Regions from separate parts of the Arthrobacter sp. Y3221157 genome, predicted to be linked through region 1. Evidence: riboswitches for the same ligand, from Rfam matches in the RefSeq annotation. Region 1 holds a riboswitch; each other region holds the start of a gene.

Region 1 (7,187 bases):
GCTGGGCCCTGCCTTGGGGAGTGCCATCGTCAGATGCGGCCATAACCACGTCGGGCCTGCCGGCACCGCCGCCAGCCAGTTCCGCTGCCAGCGCAGAGGAGAGGCGGGCCACGGCATCCGACACCAACGGCATGTCGCAGGCCAGCACCAGCGTGTACTCCGCTTCTCCGCCAGCCCTTGACAGCACCTCCAGCCCCGCAGCAATGGCGGCGGCGGGGCCTGCAAACTCTGGCTGCTCCCGGCAGGACAGAACGCCCTCCGGCAGGCGCCCCGGATCCGGACCGACCACCACAGTCCGGCGCGCACCGGACGCCGCATCAAGGGATCGTTCCAGCAAGGTGGCACCGCCGAAAAGCAGGTGCTGTTTCGGCACTCCGCCGAGTCGGGAGGACCGGCCTCCGGCGAGGATCAGGGCATCGAAATGCGGCATTGGCTCTTGCACCGTTCCAGCCTAGCCAGCGGCAGGCAGGGACGCACAAACAGGGAAGGACCGGTCAGGCAGCGCGCTCGGGCAGCAGGAAGGGGTCCCACGCGGGGGTGGGCTTCTCCAGCTCCTTGATCTGCCAGATGGTGCCGCGCGGAGGCTCCGGAACGAAGCGCAGCTTCCAGCCCATTTCCGCGGGCGTATGGTCACCCTTGGCGTTGTTGCAGCGGAGGCAGGCAGCCACGAGGTTTTCCCAGGAGTCGGCTCCGCCGCGTGATTTTGGGTGGACATGGTCGATCGTGTGCGCAGCCTTGCCGCAGTAGGCACACTTGTGCCCGTCCCGTCTCAGCACACCCCGTCGGCTGACGGCGGTGGCCTGGTTGTAGCGCGGGCGGATGTAGCGGTTGAGGAGGATCACCGAGGGGCGGCCCAGTATTTCCTGTGGCCCCACCACGGGGTCGTCCCCTTCGGCCACCACGCTCGCCTTGCCCGTGAGCACAAGCACCAGCGCCCGACGGAAAGTGACAACCGCCAGCGGTTCATATCCAGCATTCAGAACGAGAGTGCGCATGCACGTACCTCTTCACGGCCGCACCCGTCAGGGGCACGAGGGCCGGCTGCCCTCGGCATGTCCGGGCTATGGATCGACACCACAAGAGTAAACACAGAAGCGCACTATCAGCTAATCGCCCTCGGGAAGGCATTTGATCCGTCAGCTGGCAGGCATCTCCTGGAGCCCTCCGCACGGACCGGCCGCAGGCCCCGCCTGCTTCCCTTAAAAGGGAAAGGACCCCTGCTTTGTGGGCAGAGGTCCTTTCTCCATCCCCGGCCGTCGAGGGCGCCGGCCGGGGACGCGGGGTCTAGTTGACGCGGATGAAAACCGGGCCGGAGCCAACGTTGGCGCTGAAGACAACCGTCTGGTTGCCGTTGTAGCCGCCGTGGACCGCCTGGCCGTTGCCTGCGTAGACAGCAATGTGCGCCATGCCGGCGCCGCCGTCAGCGTAGTAGATCAGGTCGCCGGGCTGGGCTTCGGCAGCGCTCACCGTGCGGCCCAGTGACAGGTAGCCTGCAGGCCAATCGTGGAAGTTGATGCCAACGGCCGCCAGGGAGTTGGTCACCAGCATGGTGCAGTCCTGCATGACACCCAGCTGGGCGTAGGCGGCGGACAGGATGGCTGCACCCTTGCCGCTGGCGGAAGCCGGAGCGGCAGGAGCAGACGCAGCAGAAACCTTGGCGGTGACCTTCGGAGCGGGAGCGGTCTGGGCAACCGGGGCAGGGGCCGCCGGCGCGGCTTCCTCTACCTCAACCTCGGGCTCTTCCACGACCACGGGCGCCGGCGTGGTGGTGACGGCAGGCTTCTCGTAGGTGATGGCGATGGTGGAAGCAGCGGAGATGGGAGCTTCGATGGCCGATTCAACTTCCAGGGCGGACGCCGGAGCGGAGTCACGCTGGATGTTGGCGTCGGCAGCGTTGGCGGCGACGCCGCTGGTCAGCACCAGGCCGGAGGCGGCAGCGATCACGGCGGCCTGGCGACCTACGCCGCCGGCGTTGTCGCCCACAGCCTTGGCAATGACGGCGATCGAGCTGGTTTTGGTGACCTCGGCACGGTGCCGTGCGGTAGCACGAGTAGTCATCAGTTCTCTCTTTCGATTACCTCGGGGCCTGTGGGCAACCCGAGAGTTTTGGACGCGCCGGCATCTTGGGGGTACGTCGGCGCGCCCCGAACGGGGATGGTGGTTTAGCGAAAAAGTGCGGGCAAAGAAATAGTTCCCGGGGCCGAAGCCCCAAGAACTATTAGCCTGCGAGGGTGTAGAAGGAGGAGGTGCCGGTGGCGGCGACGGAGTGCAGCAGAGTGCCCTGGGAGGGGTTGAGTGCGCTGATCATCATGCCGTTGCCGACGTAGATGCCGACGTGCGCGCCGCCGTTCTGCATCACCAGGTCACCCGGCTGGGGGGTGGAGGTGGGGGTCATGGCGGTCCATGCGTTCACGCGGGGGATGCTGATGCCGGCCTGGGCGTAAACCCACTGGGTAAAGCCCGAGCAGTCCCAACCGGAGGTGGGGCTGGTGCCACCCCAGACGTAGGGGCTGCCAATGCCGGTGTAGGCAATGGCGGCGAGGCCGGTGGTGGCCGCAGAAGCGGCAGTCGCAACAACCTTTTCTGCCGCGGTTGACGCGGTTGACTCGGCGGAGGTGGCGGTCTCGTCCTCGTCGTCGGAGGTTGACAGCACGGTCACGCGTTCAACAACGGGGGCGGCGACGGTGGTGACCACCGGGCGCTCGAAGGAAACGGTGGCGGTAGGTGCTGCGGTGACTGCAAGTGCTGTCTGCGCGGAACCGGACTCGGTGGAAGCGGAGACACCGGCGGTGGTGTCCGCGGTGGCCGGCAGTCCCATGGCAAGGACAAGGCCGGAAGCGGCTGCAACAACAGCAGCCTGGCGACCAACTGTCCCGGCGTTGGCACTAACAGCCTTGGACACGGCGTCCAAAGGGTTGGTACGGACCGGTTGCGCACGGTGGCGCGCAGAATTATGGCGTGAAGACACGAAGGTAGCCTCTCCCAATGCCTGCGAGGTGAGCTGTCGGATTCGGATGGGAGTCACCCGGCCGCGGCGCTTCAAGGAAGCTTTGCGACTTAACCCCAAGGCCTTCCGTGAAGAAGGCCAAAATTGGTTCCCCCGCCCCTGCCAGACGATGAAATGCGAACGGACCTTGAGCGGTGGCAGAGTTAGGCAATCCGCACAAGAGCGTCAACTTCGGAAAAGTTGACGCGAGTTAGACGGTACAGGAGTTTTGACTGAATGTCACATTCAGGTCACGGCTGGTCACGGCAATTCGAGAGTCAGCAATCATTTGACTAGAGCCAGCCCGTCGGATCCACTACTTCGCCGTTGACCTGCACCTCAAAGTGCAGGTGGCATCCGGTGGAGGCTCCGGTGGTTCCGCTCAGTGCCACAACCTCGCCGCGCGAGACAGTCTGGCCCTCAGTCACATTGAAGGACGAGAGGTGGTTGTACGTGGTCTCCAGGCCGTTTCCGTGGTCGATCACCACACGGTTTCCGCCGCCGAACTGGTGCCAGCCGACGAACGTCACGGTGCCGGTGGCGGCCGCGAGAACCGAGGTCCCGCACTGGGCAACGTAGTCCTGCCCGCGGTGGAAGTCGCCGGATCCGCCCGTGATGGGGCTGACGCGGTAACCGAAGGGCGAGGCTGTGGTCAGCGACGCCAGCGGGGCGCCCAGGCTTCCGGTGGATGCGGCGCGGGAAACGGCGCCGGCGGACTGAGCGCTCAGGAGCTGCTTGAGCTTGCCGTCCGGATCCGCCTGGGTCACTACGGCCGAGCGGCTGAAGTCGATCTGCGCTCCGGCTTCGGCGGAGATAGCGGGCTGCGGGGTGACAGCGGTGGCCGCAACAGGCGCAAGGCCAGCCCCGTCGGTGGCCATGACCGGGCTGGTCGCCGGAACAGTCACGGTGAGCACCAAACCGGTGGCAGCCAGTGCCATGCCGGCTTTCTGGCCGATGCCGCTCGCCGAGGCGAACTCGGTGATCTGCCGGAACGGACCCCGACGGCGCCGCGCATCACGGTGGAGATCGCGGGGGCGCTCCGTGTGGATGACTTCGGCGACGCGCGGCGCCGAAGCGGGGCCAGCGGCGCGGCGGCGCCCCCTGGAGGTCTGCATGGACAAGAAGGATTCCTCTCTGGAAAGCCTGCGAAGTTAGCTGTCGGATTCGGGTCAGAGAGTTCAAAGACCCGGTCCGCCGTAAGCAAGCTTCGGCACAGAGATATCCGCTGAGGGATTCCTTCACTGGAAGAGGCTTGCTGCTGACGGACTTCACCCCAAGGCAGTCCCCCGCTGCCGCTTGTGGTTCCCCCGCCTCTGCCAGTTAGTGACTCGTGCTCCCGATCCGCTGGCAGAGCTCGGCTCCGGATCAGGTAACGCTTTTGTATCAACGCTTGGTTCAACTATAGGGGCTTAAGGCCGTAGGTAACAATTCCGTTATCTCGGAGTTACCGGCCTCACACCGGGCGGTTCGGCCTTCCTAGCGAACGTGAACGAACACGTGTGCGGCAACCTCCGGCGGAAGTTCCAGAGCGCCTTCAATGCCGGGCACGCGGACCGAGATGTAGTCGCCCACACGTTCAAGGGTTACCGCCGCGCCTGGGCGGATGCCTCCCTCATCGAGCTGGGACAGCAGTTCAGGCTCCACCTGAATGGGCTCTGCCAGCCGGCTGACCGTGACCTCCGACGCAGGCCCGTAGGACTTCATGGCTTCCAGGAGGCTCGTTACCGTATCAGCGGAGGCAAGAGCGGGCTGGCCACCAAGTGCGGCAAGGCCCGGGATCGGATTGCCGTACGGCGATTCGGTGGGATGGTCCAGCAACTCGTAGATGCGCCGCTCCACCCGCTCGCTCATCACGTGCTCCCAGCGGCAGGCTTCGTCGTGCACATAGGCCCAGTCCAGCCCGATCACGTCGGCCAGGAGCCGCTCGGCCAGGCGATGCTTGCGCATGACCTCGGTGGCGCGCTTGCGGCCGACTTCGGTGAGCTCCAGATGCCGGTCGCCGGAGACCACAACCAGGCCGTCGCGCTCCATCCTGCCGATGGTCTGGGACACCGTGGGACCCGAGTGGCGCAGGCGTTCCGCGATACGGGCCCGCAGGGCAACGATGTTCTCTTCTTCCAGTTCCAGAATGGTCCGAAGGTACATCTCCGTAGTGTCGATCAGATCCGTCATCCAGCTCAGCTCCTCGAGCGCAGTACCTTGCGTTGTCCCACCGTATCGCTGTTCACCGCGACGTAGTCCGTTGGCTAGCTTAGCCTATTTTGACTTAGTCCGAATAGTTGGAAGCCGCCCGGCAACCCGTCTCAGTGGCTGGACTATGACGGTCCCGGTTCCCGCCGAATCAGCTGTTCAGGCAGAATGGGAAAGGCCTTCGATGCAGTCATTGCCGATTGCGCGCCAGCGACCATCCACCCGTCCGGACCTAAGCCGCGTCCACGCCGAAATTGGAGCCCCCGTGAGCGAACCAAGCATCACTATTCCTGCCGATCTCCTCCCCAAGGACGGGCGGTTCGGCGCCGGACCTTCAAAAGTCCGCCAGGAGCAGATTGATGCGCTGTCCGCCGCATCGAAGAACGTCCTGGGCACCTCGCACCGGCAGGCTCCGGTCAAGAACCTCGTCGGTTCAGTCCGCGAGGGCCTCAGCCAGTTCTTCCGCGCCCCGGAAGGATATGAAGTTGTCCTGGGCGTGGGCGGTTCCACGGCGTTCTGGGATGTTGCCAGCTTCGGCCTGGTGGAGCAGAAGGCCCAGCATCTGTCCTTCGGTGAGTTCGGTTCCAAGTTCGCGGCCGCCACCAACAAGGCACCGTTCCTGGACGCCTCCTCCATCATCAAGTCCGAGCCCGGCACCCGGCCGGTGGCGCAGGCAGAGGCCGGCGTGGACGTCTATGCTTGGCCGCAGAACGAGACCTCCACGGGCGTGTCCGCACCGGTCAAGCGGGTGGCAGGCGCGGATGAGGATGCACTGGTGCTGGTGGATGCCACCTCTGCAGCCGGCGGCCTGGACGTCGATGTGGCTGAGAGCGACGTCTACTACTTTGCCCCGCAGAAGAACTTCGCCTCCGACGGCGGACTGTGGCTTGGCTTGTTCTCCCCTGCTGCGCTGGAACGCGCCGCACGGGTCAAGGCAAGCGGCCGCTGGATTCCCGATTTCCTGGACCTGCAGACCGCCATTGACAACTCACGCCTCAACCAGACGTACAACACCCCGTCCCTGTCCACCCTGGTGACATTGGACGCCCAGGTGCAGTGGCTGAACTCAAACGGCGGGCTGGACTTCGCCGCGGCCCGGACAGCCGACTCGGCAGGGCGCATCTACAGCTGGGCCGACGCCGCCGAGTTCGCCACCCCCTTCGTCGCCAACCCGGATGAGCGCTCGAACGTCATTGCCACCATTGACTTCGACGAATCAGTGGATGCCGCCGTCGTAGCCAAGGTACTGCGCACCAACGGCATCGTGGACACTGAGCCGTACCGGAAGCTGGGCCGCAACCAGCTCCGGATTGCCACGTTCGTTGCCATCGAGCCTGACGACGTCTCCGCACTGCTGGCCAGCATCGACTACGTGGTGGGCCAGCTCCGCAAGTAGCCTTTCCTTCAGTACGACGGCGCCGCCCGGGTTTCGCCCGGACGGCGCCGTTTGTGTATCCCGGCCAGGGAACGTTCAGCAGTTACTCGCTGCCGGCGTCGCTCGCCTTAGGCGGCGCGGCAGGATCATCCGTGAAATCGGCATCGGCGGCGTCGGATTCCGTGAAACCGGCATCGGCGTCAGGTTCGGCAACAGCCGCGGCGGAAACTGCCGGTGCGGTTTCTTCAGATTCGGAGGCTTCCCGTTCCTGCTGCTGCTCGTCCTCCGGACGGACGCGCTCAGCCCACGGCACCCATTCAGGAGCGAGGATCGAATCCTCGCTCGGCAGCAGGCCCAGCTCGCTGACGGTGACCACCTTGGAGCGGGAGTTACGGGTTACCACCGCATACCATTGCCAGCCGCCGTAGCCGGCGAGCTTCGACTCGAACAGGTGCGTGACCAAACGGTCGCCTTCGCTCTTGGCTGCGAGGTGCCGCCCGATGTCCCCGGCGGCCGTGATGCCCTCCAGCGCGGTGCGGGCCGTATCGACGGCACCGGCAAGGAAGGCGTCCGGCTTGCCGGTCCGCCATACCGGCACGCCTGCCCGGCGTTTTGGCGCGTTCCTGGCCACCGCCG
Region 2 (7,187 bases), on a different contig from region 1:
GCCCATGGCGGTGGACGACGGCGAGGCGGAACCTGCAGCTCCGAAAGCATAGGCCGGCAGCACAAGTGGCGGGAGCGGGCAGTGCGTGGTTCACATCCCGGCCTTTTCATCAGTATGCTTACTATTGTTCGCCGGAGTTCAAGAGAAAGGCATCACCATGACTGAACAGAACCTCCCCGATGACAACCTTGAGGTGGTCGAGGAGAACGATGTGCTCCTTGATGAGACTCCCGGCGCCGGCGCGTCCCTCGAACTGGATCCCGTCAAGGGTCCGGACAGCTACCCTGGTGCGGCGGAGGACAACCCGGACCGCTGGCAGGAGGATCCGCTTCTCCAGGGAGAGGCTGTTTCGGGTGAAGAGGAGGATTTCCTGAGTGATCAGACGCTGCGCGACGAGACGGCGGAAGCCAGGTACAACGCGGGCGATGAGCAGGTGCCGCCGGATGCGCCCACCCTCGGTGAAGCCGTGGCGGACGTGGACTTCGGTGAGAACCCGACGGGGCTCGAAGCTGAAGCAAGTGACGACACCGAGAACTTCGGCGGGTCGCCGCTCAGCGAATTCGACCCCGAGGACCTGGAGCGCTGACATCAAGGATGGGGCATTGCACCCTAGCCGAAAACGGGATCACGACTAGACTAATAAGTAGGCTGATGAATATCAGTTGGTAGATCAGGACTAAGGGAGTTTCACATGAACTTGGGAAGCATGATCAGGAATGCCGCTGGACGATTCTCAGGCAGGACCGGAACCAGCGGAACAGTCCGCGGTACCGGGATGAATGCCGCCAGGCGGACGCCCCATGCAACGGGCGGCAGGACCGGCGGCATGGCCCAGAAGATTATGGGAATGCTCAGGCGGCACTAAAACCACCAAACCAGGAAGCAGGTCCCGGATACGTCCGGAACCTGCTTTTTGGTCCTTTCAGACATGCGTGAACTCGTCATCCTCGGCACCGCATCCCAGGTCCCCACCCGCACCAGGAACCACAATGGATACCTGCTGCGCTGGGACGGCGAGGGACTGCTCTTCGATCCGGGCGAAGGAACGCAGCGGCAAATGATCCACGCGGGTGTCCCGGCTACCCAGATCACCAGGATCTGCCTCACTCACGTCCATGGCGACCACTGCTACGGTCTTCCCGGCGTACTGTCCAGGATGGCCCTCGACGGCCTGGGGCATCCCGTTCACCTTCACTATCCGCTTGCCGGCGAGGACGTGGTCCGTGCCCTGGTCTCCGTGAGTTCGCCCGGCATCGACCTGCGCCTGCACCCCCATGGGGGAGCGGGGATCATCGCTGACGGACTGGAGATCCGGCCGCTGAAGCACCGCATCGATACCTACGGTTACAGGCTGGCGGAACCGGACGGCAGGACCCTGCTGCCAGACCGCCTGGTGGCAGCGGGCATCGCGGGCCCCGACGTCGGGCGCCTCCAGCGTGAAGGAACCCTCAACGGCGTCAGTCTGGAGGCCGTCAGCATCCATCGGCCCGGCCAACGCTTCGCCTTCGTCATGGACACCGCGCCCTGCGAAGGTGCTGAGGAACTGGCCGACGGCGCCGACCTCCTGGTTGCCGAGTCCACCTTCAGCGATGACGACGCCGGCCTGGCGCAGCAATACCGCCACCTCACCGCCGGGCAGGCAGGGGAGCTGGCGTCACGCGCCGGTGTCCGCACTCTGGTACTGACGCATTTCTCGTCCCGCTACGGCGACGACGCCACCGTGCTTGCCGCGCAGGCATCCGCACGCGCGGGCACGGCTGCCGTCACGGCCGCCTCGGACCTGCAGCGGATTCCCTTTCCGCAGCGGCGCAGCCCCGTGTCAACGTGGCACGCATCTTCCAGTCCCACCACCTGATCCGGCAAGGAGGCCGACAGTGAGCGCCACATCCGAGGAAGTCCAGGGCGTTACTCCGCAGGGCAGGGAGCCCGAGCTGAAACGGGTCCTGGGCCCCAAGCTCCTCCTGCTCTTCATCGTGGGGGATATCCTTGGCGCCGGCGTCTACGCCGTGACGGGCACCATGGCCGGGACGGTGGGCGGGATTGTCTGGCTGCCGTTCCTCCTGGCCTTCGTGGTGGCGACGCTGACGGCCTTTTCCTACCTGGAGCTGGTCACCCAGTATCCCCAGGCGGCAGGCGCCGCCTTGTACACGCACAAGGCGTTCGGCATCCACTTCGTCACGTTCCTGGTGGCATTCGCGGTGGTCTGCTCGGGCATCACCAGCGCCTCAACCTCGGCCAATGTGCTGGCGCAGAATTTCTTCGGCGGGCTGGAGGTCAACGGGGCCATGGGTGATCCCGGCCAGGGCGTGATCACCGCCGTCGCCCTGGCATTCATGCTCCTGCTGGCCGCCATCAACCTGCGGGGCGTGGGGGAGAGCGTCAAGTTCAACGTGGTGCTCACCGTGGTGGAAATGGTGGCGCTGTGCATCGTGATCGGCGTCGGGTTCTTCGTCATGGCCCAGGGCACAGGCAACCCCGGTGAGATCTTCGTCTTCAGCGACTACCAGGACAAGGGCCTGTTCCTCGCCGTCACCGCCGCCACCTCCATCGCCTTCTTCGCCATGGTGGGCTTTGAGGACTCGGTAAACATGGTGGAGGAAACGCGCAATCCCGAGAAGATCTTCCCCCGGACCATGCTGACCGGCCTCGGCATCGCCGTGCTCCTTTACATGCTGGTTGCAGTGTCCGTAGTCAGCGTGCTCACACCCACAGAACTGGAGGGAATCCGCGAAGCCGAAGGCGCGGCACTGCTCGAAGTGGTGCATAAGGGCTCGCCGGACTTTCCCATCGATAGGGTCTTCCCGTTCCTTGCCGTCTTCGCCGTGGCCAATACTGCGTTGATCAATATGCTCATGGCCAGCCGGCTGATCTACGGTATGGCCCGGCAGCAGGTCCTGCCGCGCCCCCTGGGCAAGGTCCTGCCGGTCCGCCGCACCCCGTGGGCGGGCATCGCCTTCTCCACGGTCCTGGCGCTGGGGCTCATCCTCTATGTGGCCAGCGATCCGGAAAGCAACATCGTCGCCAACCTTTCCGGCACAACGGCATTCCTGCTGCTGTGCGTCTTCACCGTCGTAAACGTGGCATGCCTGGTGCTGCGCCGGAAGCGGGATCCGAACCGCAAGGTCTTTTTCACCTCGCCCGGCCCCCTGCCCCTGGTGGCAGCCATCCTGTGTGCTTTCCTTGCCGGCCCATGGGTGGGACGCAACGTGATCCAGTACCAGATAGCCGGCGGGCTCATGGCGATCGGCGTGATCCTGTGGTTTGTCACCTGGCTGATCAACCGACGGACCAACCGCGGGGATAGGGTTAACCCATGACTACCGCTGCAGAATCAACGGTCATCCTCGAAAGCCGTTTCGCCAGCGAACTGGCAGACATGGCTGTTCCCTGGCAGGCGGAGGAAGCTCCGGAGCCCCGGCTCCTGGTCTTCAACGACGCCCTCGCGGAAGAGCTCGGGCTTGATGCCCGCTACCTGCGCAGCGCGGAGGGTGTGCGGTTGCTGCTGGGCAACCACGTGCCGGAGGGGGCGGCGCCGGTGGCCCAGGCCTACGCCGGGCACCAGTTCGGCGGATACTCACCCCTCCTGGGGGACGGGCGGGCCCTCCTGCTTGGCGAGATCCTTGACGCCAACGGCCGCCTGCGCGATATCCACCTCAAAGGCTCGGGCCGCACACCATTTGCGCGGGCAGGTGACGGGCGTGCCGTCGTCGGGCCCATGCTCCGGGAATACCTCGTCAGTGAGGCAATGCACGCGCTGGGGATTCCCACCACCAGGTCTCTCGCCGTCGTCGGCACCGGACGCCTGGTGCGCCGGGACGAGATGCTGCCCGGGGCAGTCCTGGCCCGGGTGGCCAGCAGCCACCTGCGGGTGGGGAGTTTCCAGTATGCGCGGGCCACGGACAACCTCGAGCTGCTGCGCCGCCTGGCGGACCACGCCATCAGCCGGCATTACCCAGCCGCCGCGGAAGCTGAGAATCCGTACCTTGCGCTTTTCCGGGCGGTGGTGTCGGCCCAGGCCGCGCTGGTGGCGCAATGGATGCTGGTGGGCTTCGTCCACGGCGTGATGAACACGGACAACATGACCATTTCCGGCGAGACCATCGACTATGGGCCCTGTGCGTTCATGGACGACTTCAACCCCGCCGCCGTTTACAGTTCCATCGATGTGGGCGGGCGGTACGCCTACGCCAACCAGCCTGTTATTGCCGAATGGAACCTGGCGCGCCTCGCCGAGTCGATCCTTCCGCTGATCAACGAGGACCAGGAGCAGGCCGTCGGTCCCGCCGTGGAGGCGCTGGGCGAATTCCGCAGGCAGTACAGCGATGCTTGGTTCGACGGGATGAGGATCAAGCTGGGCCTGCCCGCCAGCCCCGCCGGAAGCCCTGAGGCCGAAGCGGCATCCGAACTGGTGGACGGGGTGGTTGCGATTTTGAAGGACGGCCCGGTGGACTACACGCGGTTCTTCCGCAACCTGGGCGAAGCAGCGCGCGGAAATGAAAGACCTGTCCGGGGCATGGTCATGGACCTGGCAGCATTCGACGCCTGGGCCGGGCGCTGGCGGTCCATGAAGCCGGATGCGGACCGAATGGACCGGGTGAATCCCGTGTACATTCCGCGCAACCATCTGGTGGAAGAGGCGCTCGCTGCGGCCACCGGCGGCGACCTGGAGCCGTTTACCAGGCTCCTTGAAGCAGTGGGCGCCCCTTACGAAGAGCGACCAGGGCTGGAACGCTACGCCGAAGGCGCGCCGGAAGACTTCGGCAAGTACATGACGTTCTGCGGCACCTGACAGGCTGAGCCGCAAAATGGCGGCGGGCCCCGGTGGCAACACGTGAAGACGGCAAGGGCGGCAGCCGGGGTCTTCCCGGCTGCCGCCCTTATGTGCGCAGCTCTTGGTGCGGCTGCTTCAGTTGCGCGGGATAACTACGCTACCCGGACGAAGGAAGCTCCGCCGAGCCAGCTGATGGAGTGGACTTCGGTCTTGTAGCCGTCCACGCCGCCGCTGACAACCTGGCCGTCGCCGGCGTAGACGCCCACGTGGCCTGCAGTGATCACCAGGTCGCCGGGGGCGGGGGTGCCCACGGTGGTGCCGTACTGGTAGAACTGGCCGGGAGCCAGGTCACCGACGGACTTGCCGACGGAGCGGAGGGCCTTCTCCACCATGGCGGTGCAGTCCTGCTGCACGCCCAACTGGCTGTAGGCGGAAGCCAGGATGGCTGCACCCGTGCCGGTGCCGGTCGCGGCAGGTGCGGGGGCCGGGGCCGGAGCCGGGGCAACGGCCGCGGAGGCATAGTTCATGGTGGAGCCGGTGTTCGCCAGGGCAGGTGCGGCCGGGGCAGGAGCAGCCGCAGGTGCCACGTAGCCGGCGCCCGGAATGGTGATCTGGTCACCGGGGAAGATGATGGTGGAGATGTCCAGGCCGTTGGCGGCCAGCACATCGTTCAGGCTGACGCCGTGAGCGGCCGAGATGGCGCCCAGGGTGTCTCCGGAAACCACGGTGTAGACGTTGCCGGCGGCAGGGGCTGCGGCGGCGGGGGCAGCCACTGCGGCTGCCGGAGCGCCGTACGCCTGGACGCTAGCGGTCTCGGTGGTATCCGGGCCGGTTACGCCTGCATGGGCGGGAGCTCCAACACCGAACGCAATGCCGGACGCAGCGGCAACTGCGAGCACCGGACGGCTGAGCGTCCGTGCCTGGGACTTTGCGGAAGCAGCCAAGCCCTGGAGCGCGATTGAGCGGGCCGGAGTTGCGCGGTGACGGGCGGTAGGGAAATTTTTTGACACGTGTGATCGCCTCTCCCATGCCTGCGGGGTGAGCTGTCGGGTTCGGGTTGGAGATACCCGGCCGAAGGCCACCGCCCACAATGGACGGAGGCGCTATCGACTTAACCCCAAGGCCGTAACGGCCGTGGAAACTTGGTTCCCCCGTCCCTGCCAGCTGGAAAGCGATTGAATCCCGGGTCAGTGGCAGGGCTCGGCATACTGATGGGAATGTCCCGTTTGGGAGGGACACCTGAAGACCATAACCCGACCGCGCAGCGATTGTCACGTTTGGGTAACATACGAGGCGCTTCTATCATATTAAGCAAACGTTTGGAAGTACTAGCACACCTTTCTGACCTCGCGTGATATTTGGCAGCTGGCGTGGCCTGTTATTTATGTCACAAACTTATAAAGGTAGCGGGGGAGGCCGCCCAAACCCTCAACCTTGTGTTGAACCCGCTAAGCTTCTGAGCTATGCGCCTGGTCGGAAGCATGTTCAAGCCCCCGCTGTTGGGAGGGCTGCTGGCACTTGCCCTGGCCGGCCCCGTTGCCCTGCTTCCGGCGGCCGCGGATGAGGCTCCGCCGGGCGGGTACCCATCGTGGGAAGACGTTCAGAAGGCGCAGCAGTCTGAAGCCGGGAAGGCGGCCGAGATCGAGAACATCACAGGCCTGCTTCAAGGCCTGCGGTCCGAGTCCGAAGCGCTCGGGACGGCCGCCGTGGCATCCGCAGCCGACTATGCACTGGCGGACGCCGCCCTGCAGTCCGCAACGGCCAGGGTGGATGCCCTTGCAGGCCAGGCTGCCCAGGCGGACGCGGAGTTGCAGCGGCATCAACAGGCCGTTGGTGCGCTGGCCGCCAGATCGTACAAGACCGGCGGAACCACCATGGGATTCTTTGTGGCACTGGAAGCTTTGGAGAACAACAGCATCCACGGGCTCAACGTCGTTGAGGTGGTGGGAGCCAAGACGGCGGATTTGGTTAGCCGGGCGGAGGCCGCCGGCAAAGCCACCGCTGCGCTGGCGGAGCAGGAAAAGACCGCCAGGGCGGAGCGCGAACGACTGTCCGGAGAGGCGAAGGCCAAGCTGGACGCTGCCCGTTCCGCCCAGGACGCGGTGGCCCGCCAGGTCGCCGAAGAGCAGCGGCGCAGCGGAGAGCTGACCGCGCAGCTGGCGTCCCTCAAGGGCACGACGGCTGCGCTCGAGGGCGAATACCGGCAAGGCCAGGCGGCGCTCGCAGCCTATGAGGCGGCCCAGGCTGCCAAGCGAGCGGCTGCCGAGGAGCAGGCGCGCCGGCAGACAGCTGCAGATGCTGCCCTTGCCGGTGCTCAAAGACCTCCCGCTCCGGCAAACCCGGTCCCGGCAGCGCCGGTGCCAGCGAATCCCGCGCCGCTAAATCCGGCCCCGGTAAATCCTGCTCCCGTGAACCC
Region 3 (7,187 bases), on a different contig from region 1:
GGCCAGGTCCTGCACGCCCGGCAGGTGGGAAATCAGCATAAGCGTTGTCACGGTATCCGGCACGTGGTTGATGACGGAGAGCATGCGGAGGGCGGACGCGGCATACAGGCCGTCCTCCAGCTTCGGCGTGGGTGCCTTGTCCCCCAACTCCGAGCACACCCAGGTGCAGGTCTGGCGCGTGCGCAGGGCGCTGGAACAGAGGATGAAGTCCGGGACGATGTTGTGCTTGAGCAGCCAGCGCCCGGCCAGCGGCGCCTCCCGGTGGCCGCGCTCCTCCAGCGGCCGCTCGTGGTCGGGCACACCGCCGGGCCAGTCCGCCTTGGCATGGCGCATGATCACAAGGCGGCGAAGATGGTGCTCACTCATGCCCCAAGCTTAACGAACAAGCACCCGCCCCAAACGGGCCGGGTGCTGGTTGGAAGACCTGGGTCAGATCGAGTATTCAGGAGCGGCCCAGACCACTACTTCCGGGTGCTCGTAGAAGCGGTAGCCCTGTCCGCGGACGGTGCGTACCGTGTTGGCGAGGCGGCCCAGCTTGGAGCGGAGGCGGCGGATGTGGACGTCGATGGTGCGCTCGTTGGGCACTTCCTCGGCGTTCCGCCACAAGCCTTCGAGCAGTTCGTCGCGGCCCACGGTGCGGGTGCCGTTCTCCACCAGGTAGTTGAGGAGCTCGAACTCCTTGAACGTCAGGTTGAGCGATTCGCCGTCGAGGTGGACTTCGCGGCGGGCAAGATCGATCAGGACACCGGACGGGCGCGGCTCCTGCGGCTGCTGCGGACGGGGCGTCTCGGTGCGCTGGCGGGAGTTCACCGTGGGGTCGCCGAAGGTGGAACGGACGACGTCGAGCGCGGAACCTGGGGTGCCGGCGGGGGCAACGGCAACGGCTGCGTAGCTTTCGGCGCCGGTTACCAGGGACTGGGCGTAGGCGCGGATTTCCTGGGCAAGCTTGGCGATTGAGGTACCGGCAGCCGCAGCGGTTTCCTCGTCGATGCCCATGTACAGGACGAACCCGCGGGCAACATTGTCATTGGCAACCGGGCGCACGGCGTTGGGTCCTGCCACCACGGGCGTGGGTGCGGTTACGGGAGCGGAGTCGGCCGTGGGAACGGCGCGGAGCTGCCCGTAGGAGTTGGGGTTGTAGCCCTGCGGCGCGTAGCCCTGGGCGGGAAAGCTGCTTCCGGAAGACGGCGAAATTGACGGGCGCGGGCCAAATCCGGGGCGGAGGCCGGAAGGCTGGCCCGCCTTGGCGGCGTTACGGACAGAGATGTGGACGTATCCGGATGCAACAGACATGGATTGCTTACCTCAATGTGAATGGCCGCCATCGCGGCTCGAATGCTGGGTTTCCCCGCAATGCGAACTGGGGAGGGGCGCCCGACGCTGGGCTGGGGGGCGAATGCCTAAGAACTTCGAGGGGTGGAGAAGGTCAGGCGTGCATTCGACAACAGCGCATGTCGGCAGCAGCTGATGTGCTGGGCCAATATTCTGCGGCTGCAGGTGCTGTTGAGTTCTTGTTCACATTGGAAGTGTGCAGCGTAACAATGGCAACTTGCAAGTAACAATGGACCGAATCGTCCGCATTGTGAGACGAAATGCTCTATTGTGGCGCAGATCACGATTCTGGCGGGAGCCAAAGAATAACATTCGTTATCCGATTTGCCCCCACGAAAAGGGCTGTTGGCAGAATATTCTTCGCGAAAGGCAGCACCGCGGAGTTTTTTATTCAAGTGAGTGCGAATTGCCAAAATCGCCCCCTACTGCCGGGGCGCGTGTCCAGCGGCGCGCGGAGCAAGGGAAGAAATTTTCCCGCAAGCCCGGCGTTTATCGGCCCAGCGGCCCAGGATCACCTCCGCTCCCTGCACCTGGCCTACGCGTCTGGGCCGAATTCGTCCCGGCTGCGAGCGCCGCATGCAACCAGCCGACTGGACTGTGACCACTGGATGCGATGCTCCCAAATTCGACGGCTCGAACTGCCGGGTAGGGTCCGCCCGTCCACACCGGAGGTCCCGGCGCTGTTACTCATCGCAATGGACGCCGCCTAGGACCGCGCCGTGGGCCAGGCAGCGGACGTCGAGGATTACGTCACCAAGCCCTTCAGCACGGAAGTCGTCCCGCTCCGGTTCGGAGGGAACCAGCGGAATGGGCTTGTCCAAAGTGAAATGAATAGGCCCGGCCGACGAAGGGATGGTCACGGTCGCATCACAGTCGGGCCAGACGCACGGCCCTCGACCTGCCCTTGTGCGCCGATTGGCACAAGTCGACGCGCCGTCATCGTGATGTCCGTTACCTAAATGTGACTTAAGCGCTGAACTCCTGTAGCGTCGATTGGGTACGGGTCCCGTTCGGGCCGTATATCCGGATGACGCCAAGCTCTGCCACTTCCCGGATTCCGATTGATCGAAGGCAGAGGCGGGGGACCCACCGTCCCGGGCACTGATTTGCCCTTGGGGTTAAGCCAGCACGTGATATTTCCGTGTGGCCGGATGCCCTCATCCGAACCCGACAGCTAACTCCGCAGGTGTGAGAGGCGATTCATCATGTTTACATTCCCGGCTAAACCGCGCCCGAAACAGGGTTCCGACAGCGATTCCCAGCGTCATGAAGGCAAGAAGTTCACCCTCGGCAAGCGTGCCGCGGTCCTCGCAACGTCCGGTGCCCTGCTGGTAGGCCTCGGCGCCGCTGGCCAGGCGACGAATGCTTTTATTCCCGCGGCGTCCACCACAAGCACCACGGCGGCGGACTCCGATGCGCAGATGAGCATCGAAAAGAGCGAGATCCGGTCCAACCCGGCCGAGTCTCCCGCCCCCGCCGAAATCAACGTTGTTCCCCAGGCCGCCGAGCCTGCCCCCGCACCCGCGCCGGAGCCCGTCCCCGCGGCTGAGCCTGCTCCGGCACCCGAGCCCGCACCCGCACCGGAGCCCGCTCCGGCACCTGCACCCGAGCCGGCTCCCGTCGTCGCGGTCAATGACCCGGCAGGCGCGCAGGCCTACGCCGCCGGCCAGCTTGGTTCCTACGGCTGGGCCCAGGACCAGATGCAGTGCCTGGTGACGCTCTGGACCAAGGAATCCGACTGGACCACCACGGCCACCAACCCCAGCAGCGGTGCCTACGGCATCGTCCAGTCCCTGCCCGCCGAGAAGATGGCGAGCGCCGGTGCGGACTACCTGACCAACTACCGCACCCAGATCAACTGGGGCCTGAACTACATCAAGGAGCGCTACCAGTCCCCCTGTGGCGCGCTGAACTTCCACTACGCCAACAACTGGTACTAAGCCCCTGCTGAATTTCCCCGGCCCTTCCGCTGTCCGTGCGTGAGGGCCGGGGAATTTTGGGCTTAAGAATCGCGCCCCGGGATGTACTGCACTGCCCATCTGTTGCCGTCCGGATCGGCGAAGTAGACGAAGTGGCCCCAGTCCTGCACGTCCACGTCACTGACGTCCACGCCGTTCTCCTTAAGGTGGCGGTGCGCGGCTTCGATGTCGTTGACCACCAGCTGGAGGTTGGAACCGGTCCCCGGAGGGGCGTCCGTAAGTCCTTCACCAATGCAGATGGAGCAGGCCGAGCCCGGCGGAGTCAGCTGGACGAAGCGGATGGAGTCGGTGGGCCGCTGGTCGAAATCGGCGTTGAAGCCAACCTTGTTGACGTAAAAATCCTTGGCACGGTCCACATCGGACACAGGGACGAACACGAGTTCAAGTTTCCAGTCCATGGGCACAGGCTACGGCTGAGCCCATGGTCTTGGAAGGCTTGAACCTCAGCCGGCGATGCCGTACAGGCGGTCGCCCGCGTCCCCGAGCCCGGGAACAATGTAGGACTTGTCGTTCAACTTCTCGTCGATGGATGCCAGGACAATCGTCACGTTGGCGTCCGCGAGTTCCTCTTCCAGCTTGGCGAGGCCCTCGGGTGCGGCCAGCAGGCAGATGCAGGTGACGTCCGAGGCGCCGCGCTTGAACAGGAACTTGATGGCCTCGCGCAGGGTTCCGCCGGTGGCGAGCATCGGGTCCAGGACGAAGATCTGGCGGTCGGTGAGGTCTTCGGGAAGCCGCTCGGCGTAGGTGATGATGTCCAGGGTTTCTTCATCCCGGGCCATGCCGAGGAATCCCACTTCTGCGGTGGGGACGAGCTTGGTCATGCCCTCGAGCATGCCCAGGCCGGCGCGCAGGATGGGTACCACCAGCGGGGTGGGCTTGGTGAATGCGGTTCCCACGGTGCTGCTGACGGGCGTTTCGATGGTGACGGGTTCGGTGCGGACTTCGCGGGTCGCCTCGTAGGCGAGGAGGGTCACCAGCTCTTCGGTCAACTGCCGGAACACCGGGGACGGGGTGTTTTTGTCCCTCAGGACGGTGAGCTTATGGGCGACGAGCGGGTGGTCCACAACGAGAGTTCGCATGCGTCAAAACTATCACCCGGCGTTATCCTTCCCGTGCCCGCCGGGGCCGTCGTGATGCAGGGCATCAACCACCACATCCCGCACCACTGGATGCTCAAAATCGGGTGCCGGGCCCACGTGCTCCCTGCGCCTGATCAGGTGGAACAGCCGGTGGGCAAGGATCACCATCAACACCCAGGCGAGGCCCAGCAGCCATCCGGCCATCACGTCAGTCAGCCAGTGGTGCCCCAGGAACACCCGGCTCAACCCCATCGCGATGATGAAGATCACGCCCGCTGTGATGGCCGTGATCCGGACCCACAGCTTGTAGAACTGCAGGCAGATTATATACAGCAGCACGCCGATCACCACGGTGGTGTTCAGCGTGTGGCCGCTGGGGAAAGACGGCGTGCTTTCGTAGGGTGGCACGGCCTCCGTATGGTCCGGACGGGTCCGGCCCACCAGCCGCTTGCCGACGGTGGTAGCCGTGGTGGACACCGCAGCCGCACCCCCCACCAGGATCAGGGGCCGCCAGGATCGGCTCAGGAACGTTAGCCAGGCCGTGAGGATGCTCGCGAGGATGGGCATCCCGGTCCCGCCGCCGATGTTGGTGAACGCGGTGACGACGGCATCCGTTTCCGGGTTCCGGAGCGACTGCGAATATTCGAGTGCGGGAATGTCGAGGCTTGCGAGGCCTTCCTCATCCACCACGTCCGAATACACCTCGGCGCCCAGCAGTGCCATGGCGAGCACCAGGGTTCCACCGATGATCATGGTCAGCCACAGAGCGGCATAGGGTTTGAACCACTTGTCAACGCGGTCACGGACGGTGCTCATTGTGCCTCCCGGCGCTGGTCGTCACGGGCTCAGGGTATCCTTCGAAACTATCATTGAGCCATGGTCTCCACTGGAAAACACGACACGTGGATGGGTCTTGCCCTTGTGGAGGCCCGCCGCGCCCTTGCAACAGAAGATGTGCCAATCGGTGCCGTGGTGCTGGGGCCCGACGGCGCCGTGCTGGGTTCCGGACGCAACCAGCGGGAGGAGCTTGGGGACCCCACGGCGCACGCCGAGGTGGTGGCCATCCGCCAGGCAGCGGAGCGGCTGCGCGAGCTTGCCGCGCGCGACGGCGGGAAGGCCGACGGCTGGCGGCTGTCCGACTGCACGTTGGTGGTCACCCTTGAGCCGTGCGCCATGTGTGCGGGCGCTATCGTCCTCGCCCGGATTCCCAGGGTTGTCTTCGGTGCCTGGGACGAGAAGGCAGGCGCCGCGGGATCGGTGTTCGACGTCCTGCGCGAGCGCCGGCTCAACCACTGGGTGGAGGTTTACCCCGGGGTGCGGGAAGCCGAATGCGCGGAACTGCTCCGTGACTTCTTCGCTGGACACCGCAGCCGTCTGTAGCGGGAAGTCCTACCCCGCCGCCTCCCCGGGCTCCAACGCCTCAAGGACGATTTTTGCCGTCTGGTTCCACCCCGGCAGCCGGTCCCGGGCCGCCAGCGCGGCCGCCCGCCATTCGTCCCTCGTTGCCTGGTCCCGCAGCCAGTGGCGCAGGACGCCGGCGAGCCTCGCGGGGTTCTCCCGGTCCCCCGGCACAAGCGGCACGGCCGCGCCGGGAAGCCTGGCGCCGCCGTCGTCGTCTATCAACCGTGCCAGCCCGAGCGCTTCCTCTGCACCTGTCCCCTGCCGCACCACCACCGGGATTCCCCGTGCCAGTGACTCGGTGACCACCATGCCGAACGCCTCCACACGGGACACCAGCAAGCTCAGGTCCGCGGCGTCCCACGCATCTTCCAGGGCGTCGCCCAGGAGCTCGCCAGTGATCCTGAGCCGGTCGTCCAACCCGCTGGCGGCGACGGCGGCCCGCACCTCCGCCGCGTAATCCGGGTCCGCCTGGTCAGACCCCACCATGGCCGCGCTCCACTCAAGATCCTTGATCAGGGCGAGGGCTTCCACGGTCAGCAACTGGTCCTTGTTGGGCAGGTGGGCCGCCACGACAATGAGGCGGGGCGGGCGGGAGCCGGGTGCCACGGGTGCGGGATCGACGCCGGGGAGGGCGACGCGGATGCCGGCCAGTCCGTGGCGCTCGCTCAGGATGGCCGCCGTGCTGGTGCTGGTGGAAATGATTCCGGAGGCTGCCCGCATGGCCCGCGCCTCACGTTCCACCGGGCCAGGATCCGCCGTTACATCGACTGTCATGTGGGCCAGGACCCAGGCTTGCCGCCCGGCCTTGGCTGCATACTCCAGTTCGTCCGGGACGCCGACGGCGACGAGCCCGTCCACGATATCCACGGCAGGCTCCTGCTCCGCCTCCGGACCCCAGGCGCCGATAATGCCCCCGAACCGGCGCCGGTCTTTGGCTGAGGGTTCCGGCCAGGCGCCTTCAACGGGCACAACCTCGACGTCGGCCCCGAGCTCCGTCATCCCGCGGACCAGCTTGGCGTTATATGCATTGCCGCCGGAGTGGTGGTGGATGTTGCCGGGGACCAGCAGGCGGATACGGCGCATGGTTCTAGGCGCTCAGGTCCAGCGAGTAGGTGGCCCAGGCGTCCGGGTTTTCGCGCAAGGTGACGTCGATGCCCTGCAGGTGCCGGCCGTCGTCGTGGTTTTCAATTTTTCCCGCGACTTCCTGCGCGATGTACTGCGCCAGCGCCTCGGTGGTGCTGAGCCTGCCCGCGAAGTCAGGGTGCTCGTCGAGGTTGCGGTAGTTCAGTCCCGCCAGCACCTCCTCGACGAAGGTTCCGGCGGCGCCGATGTCCAGGACGATCGCGTCATCGTTTAACGAATGACGGCGGAAGGCAACCTCCGCGACGAAGGTTGC

The links. A riboswitch is a leader RNA that binds a small molecule or an ion and turns the genes downstream of it on or off. The one in region 1 is predicted to bind cyclic di-AMP.
Region 2: another riboswitch for cyclic di-AMP. It lies ahead of AC5RTT_RS08340 (LysM peptidoglycan-binding domain-containing protein); the one in region 1 lies ahead of AC5RTT_RS11760 (M23 family metallopeptidase).
Region 3: another riboswitch for cyclic di-AMP. It lies ahead of AC5RTT_RS12200 (aggregation-promoting factor C-terminal-like domain-containing protein); the one in region 1 lies ahead of AC5RTT_RS11760 (M23 family metallopeptidase).

Annotation. Positions count from the first base shown of each region.
Region 1 covers NZ_JBNHFD010000040.1:1,492-8,678, forward strand. Annotated here, with positions in the region: gene mobA (molybdenum cofactor guanylyltransferase) at 1-442, opposite strand, end outside; gene AC5RTT_RS11745 (HNH endonuclease) at 495-995, opposite strand; gene AC5RTT_RS11750 (NlpC/P60 family protein) at 1,285-2,058, opposite strand; gene AC5RTT_RS11755 (C40 family peptidase) at 2,219-2,902, opposite strand; cyclic di-AMP (ydaO/yuaA leader) riboswitch at 2,973-3,151, opposite strand; gene AC5RTT_RS11760 (M23 family metallopeptidase) at 3,280-4,101, opposite strand; cyclic di-AMP (ydaO/yuaA leader) riboswitch at 4,112-4,331, opposite strand; gene AC5RTT_RS11765 (iron-dependent transcriptional repressor DtxR) at 4,463-5,158, opposite strand; gene serC (phosphoserine transaminase) at 5,442-6,572, shown strand; gene AC5RTT_RS11775 (DUF3027 domain-containing protein) at 6,655-7,187, opposite strand, start outside.
Region 2 covers NZ_JBNHFD010000022.1:3,052-10,238, forward strand. Annotated here, with positions in the region: gene AC5RTT_RS08315 (DUF6841 family protein) at 1-52, shown strand, start outside; gene AC5RTT_RS08320 (hypothetical protein) at 158-586, shown strand; gene AC5RTT_RS08325 (ribonuclease Z) at 929-1,855, shown strand; gene AC5RTT_RS08330 (APC family permease) at 1,875-3,317, shown strand; gene AC5RTT_RS08335 (protein adenylyltransferase SelO) at 3,314-4,789, shown strand; gene AC5RTT_RS08340 (LysM peptidoglycan-binding domain-containing protein) at 4,924-5,781, opposite strand; cyclic di-AMP (ydaO/yuaA leader) riboswitch at 5,785-5,955, opposite strand; gene AC5RTT_RS08345 (aggregation-promoting factor C-terminal-like domain-containing protein) at 6,235-7,187, shown strand, end outside.
Region 3 covers NZ_JBNHFD010000043.1:1,072-8,258, forward strand. Annotated here, with positions in the region: gene AC5RTT_RS12185 (SixA phosphatase family protein) at 1-366, opposite strand, end outside; gene AC5RTT_RS12190 (winged helix-turn-helix domain-containing protein) at 430-1,293, opposite strand; gene AC5RTT_RS12195 (hypothetical protein) at 2,016-2,192, opposite strand; cyclic di-AMP (ydaO/yuaA leader) riboswitch at 2,371-2,532, shown strand; gene AC5RTT_RS12200 (aggregation-promoting factor C-terminal-like domain-containing protein) at 2,538-3,272, shown strand; gene AC5RTT_RS12205 (glyoxalase superfamily protein) at 3,335-3,709, opposite strand; gene upp (uracil phosphoribosyltransferase) at 3,755-4,390, opposite strand; gene AC5RTT_RS12215 (phosphatase PAP2 family protein) at 4,403-5,206, opposite strand; gene AC5RTT_RS12220 (nucleoside deaminase) at 5,267-5,770, shown strand; gene AC5RTT_RS12225 (glycosyltransferase family 4 protein) at 5,780-6,874, opposite strand; gene AC5RTT_RS12230 (6-pyruvoyl trahydropterin synthase family protein) at 6,879-7,187, opposite strand, start outside.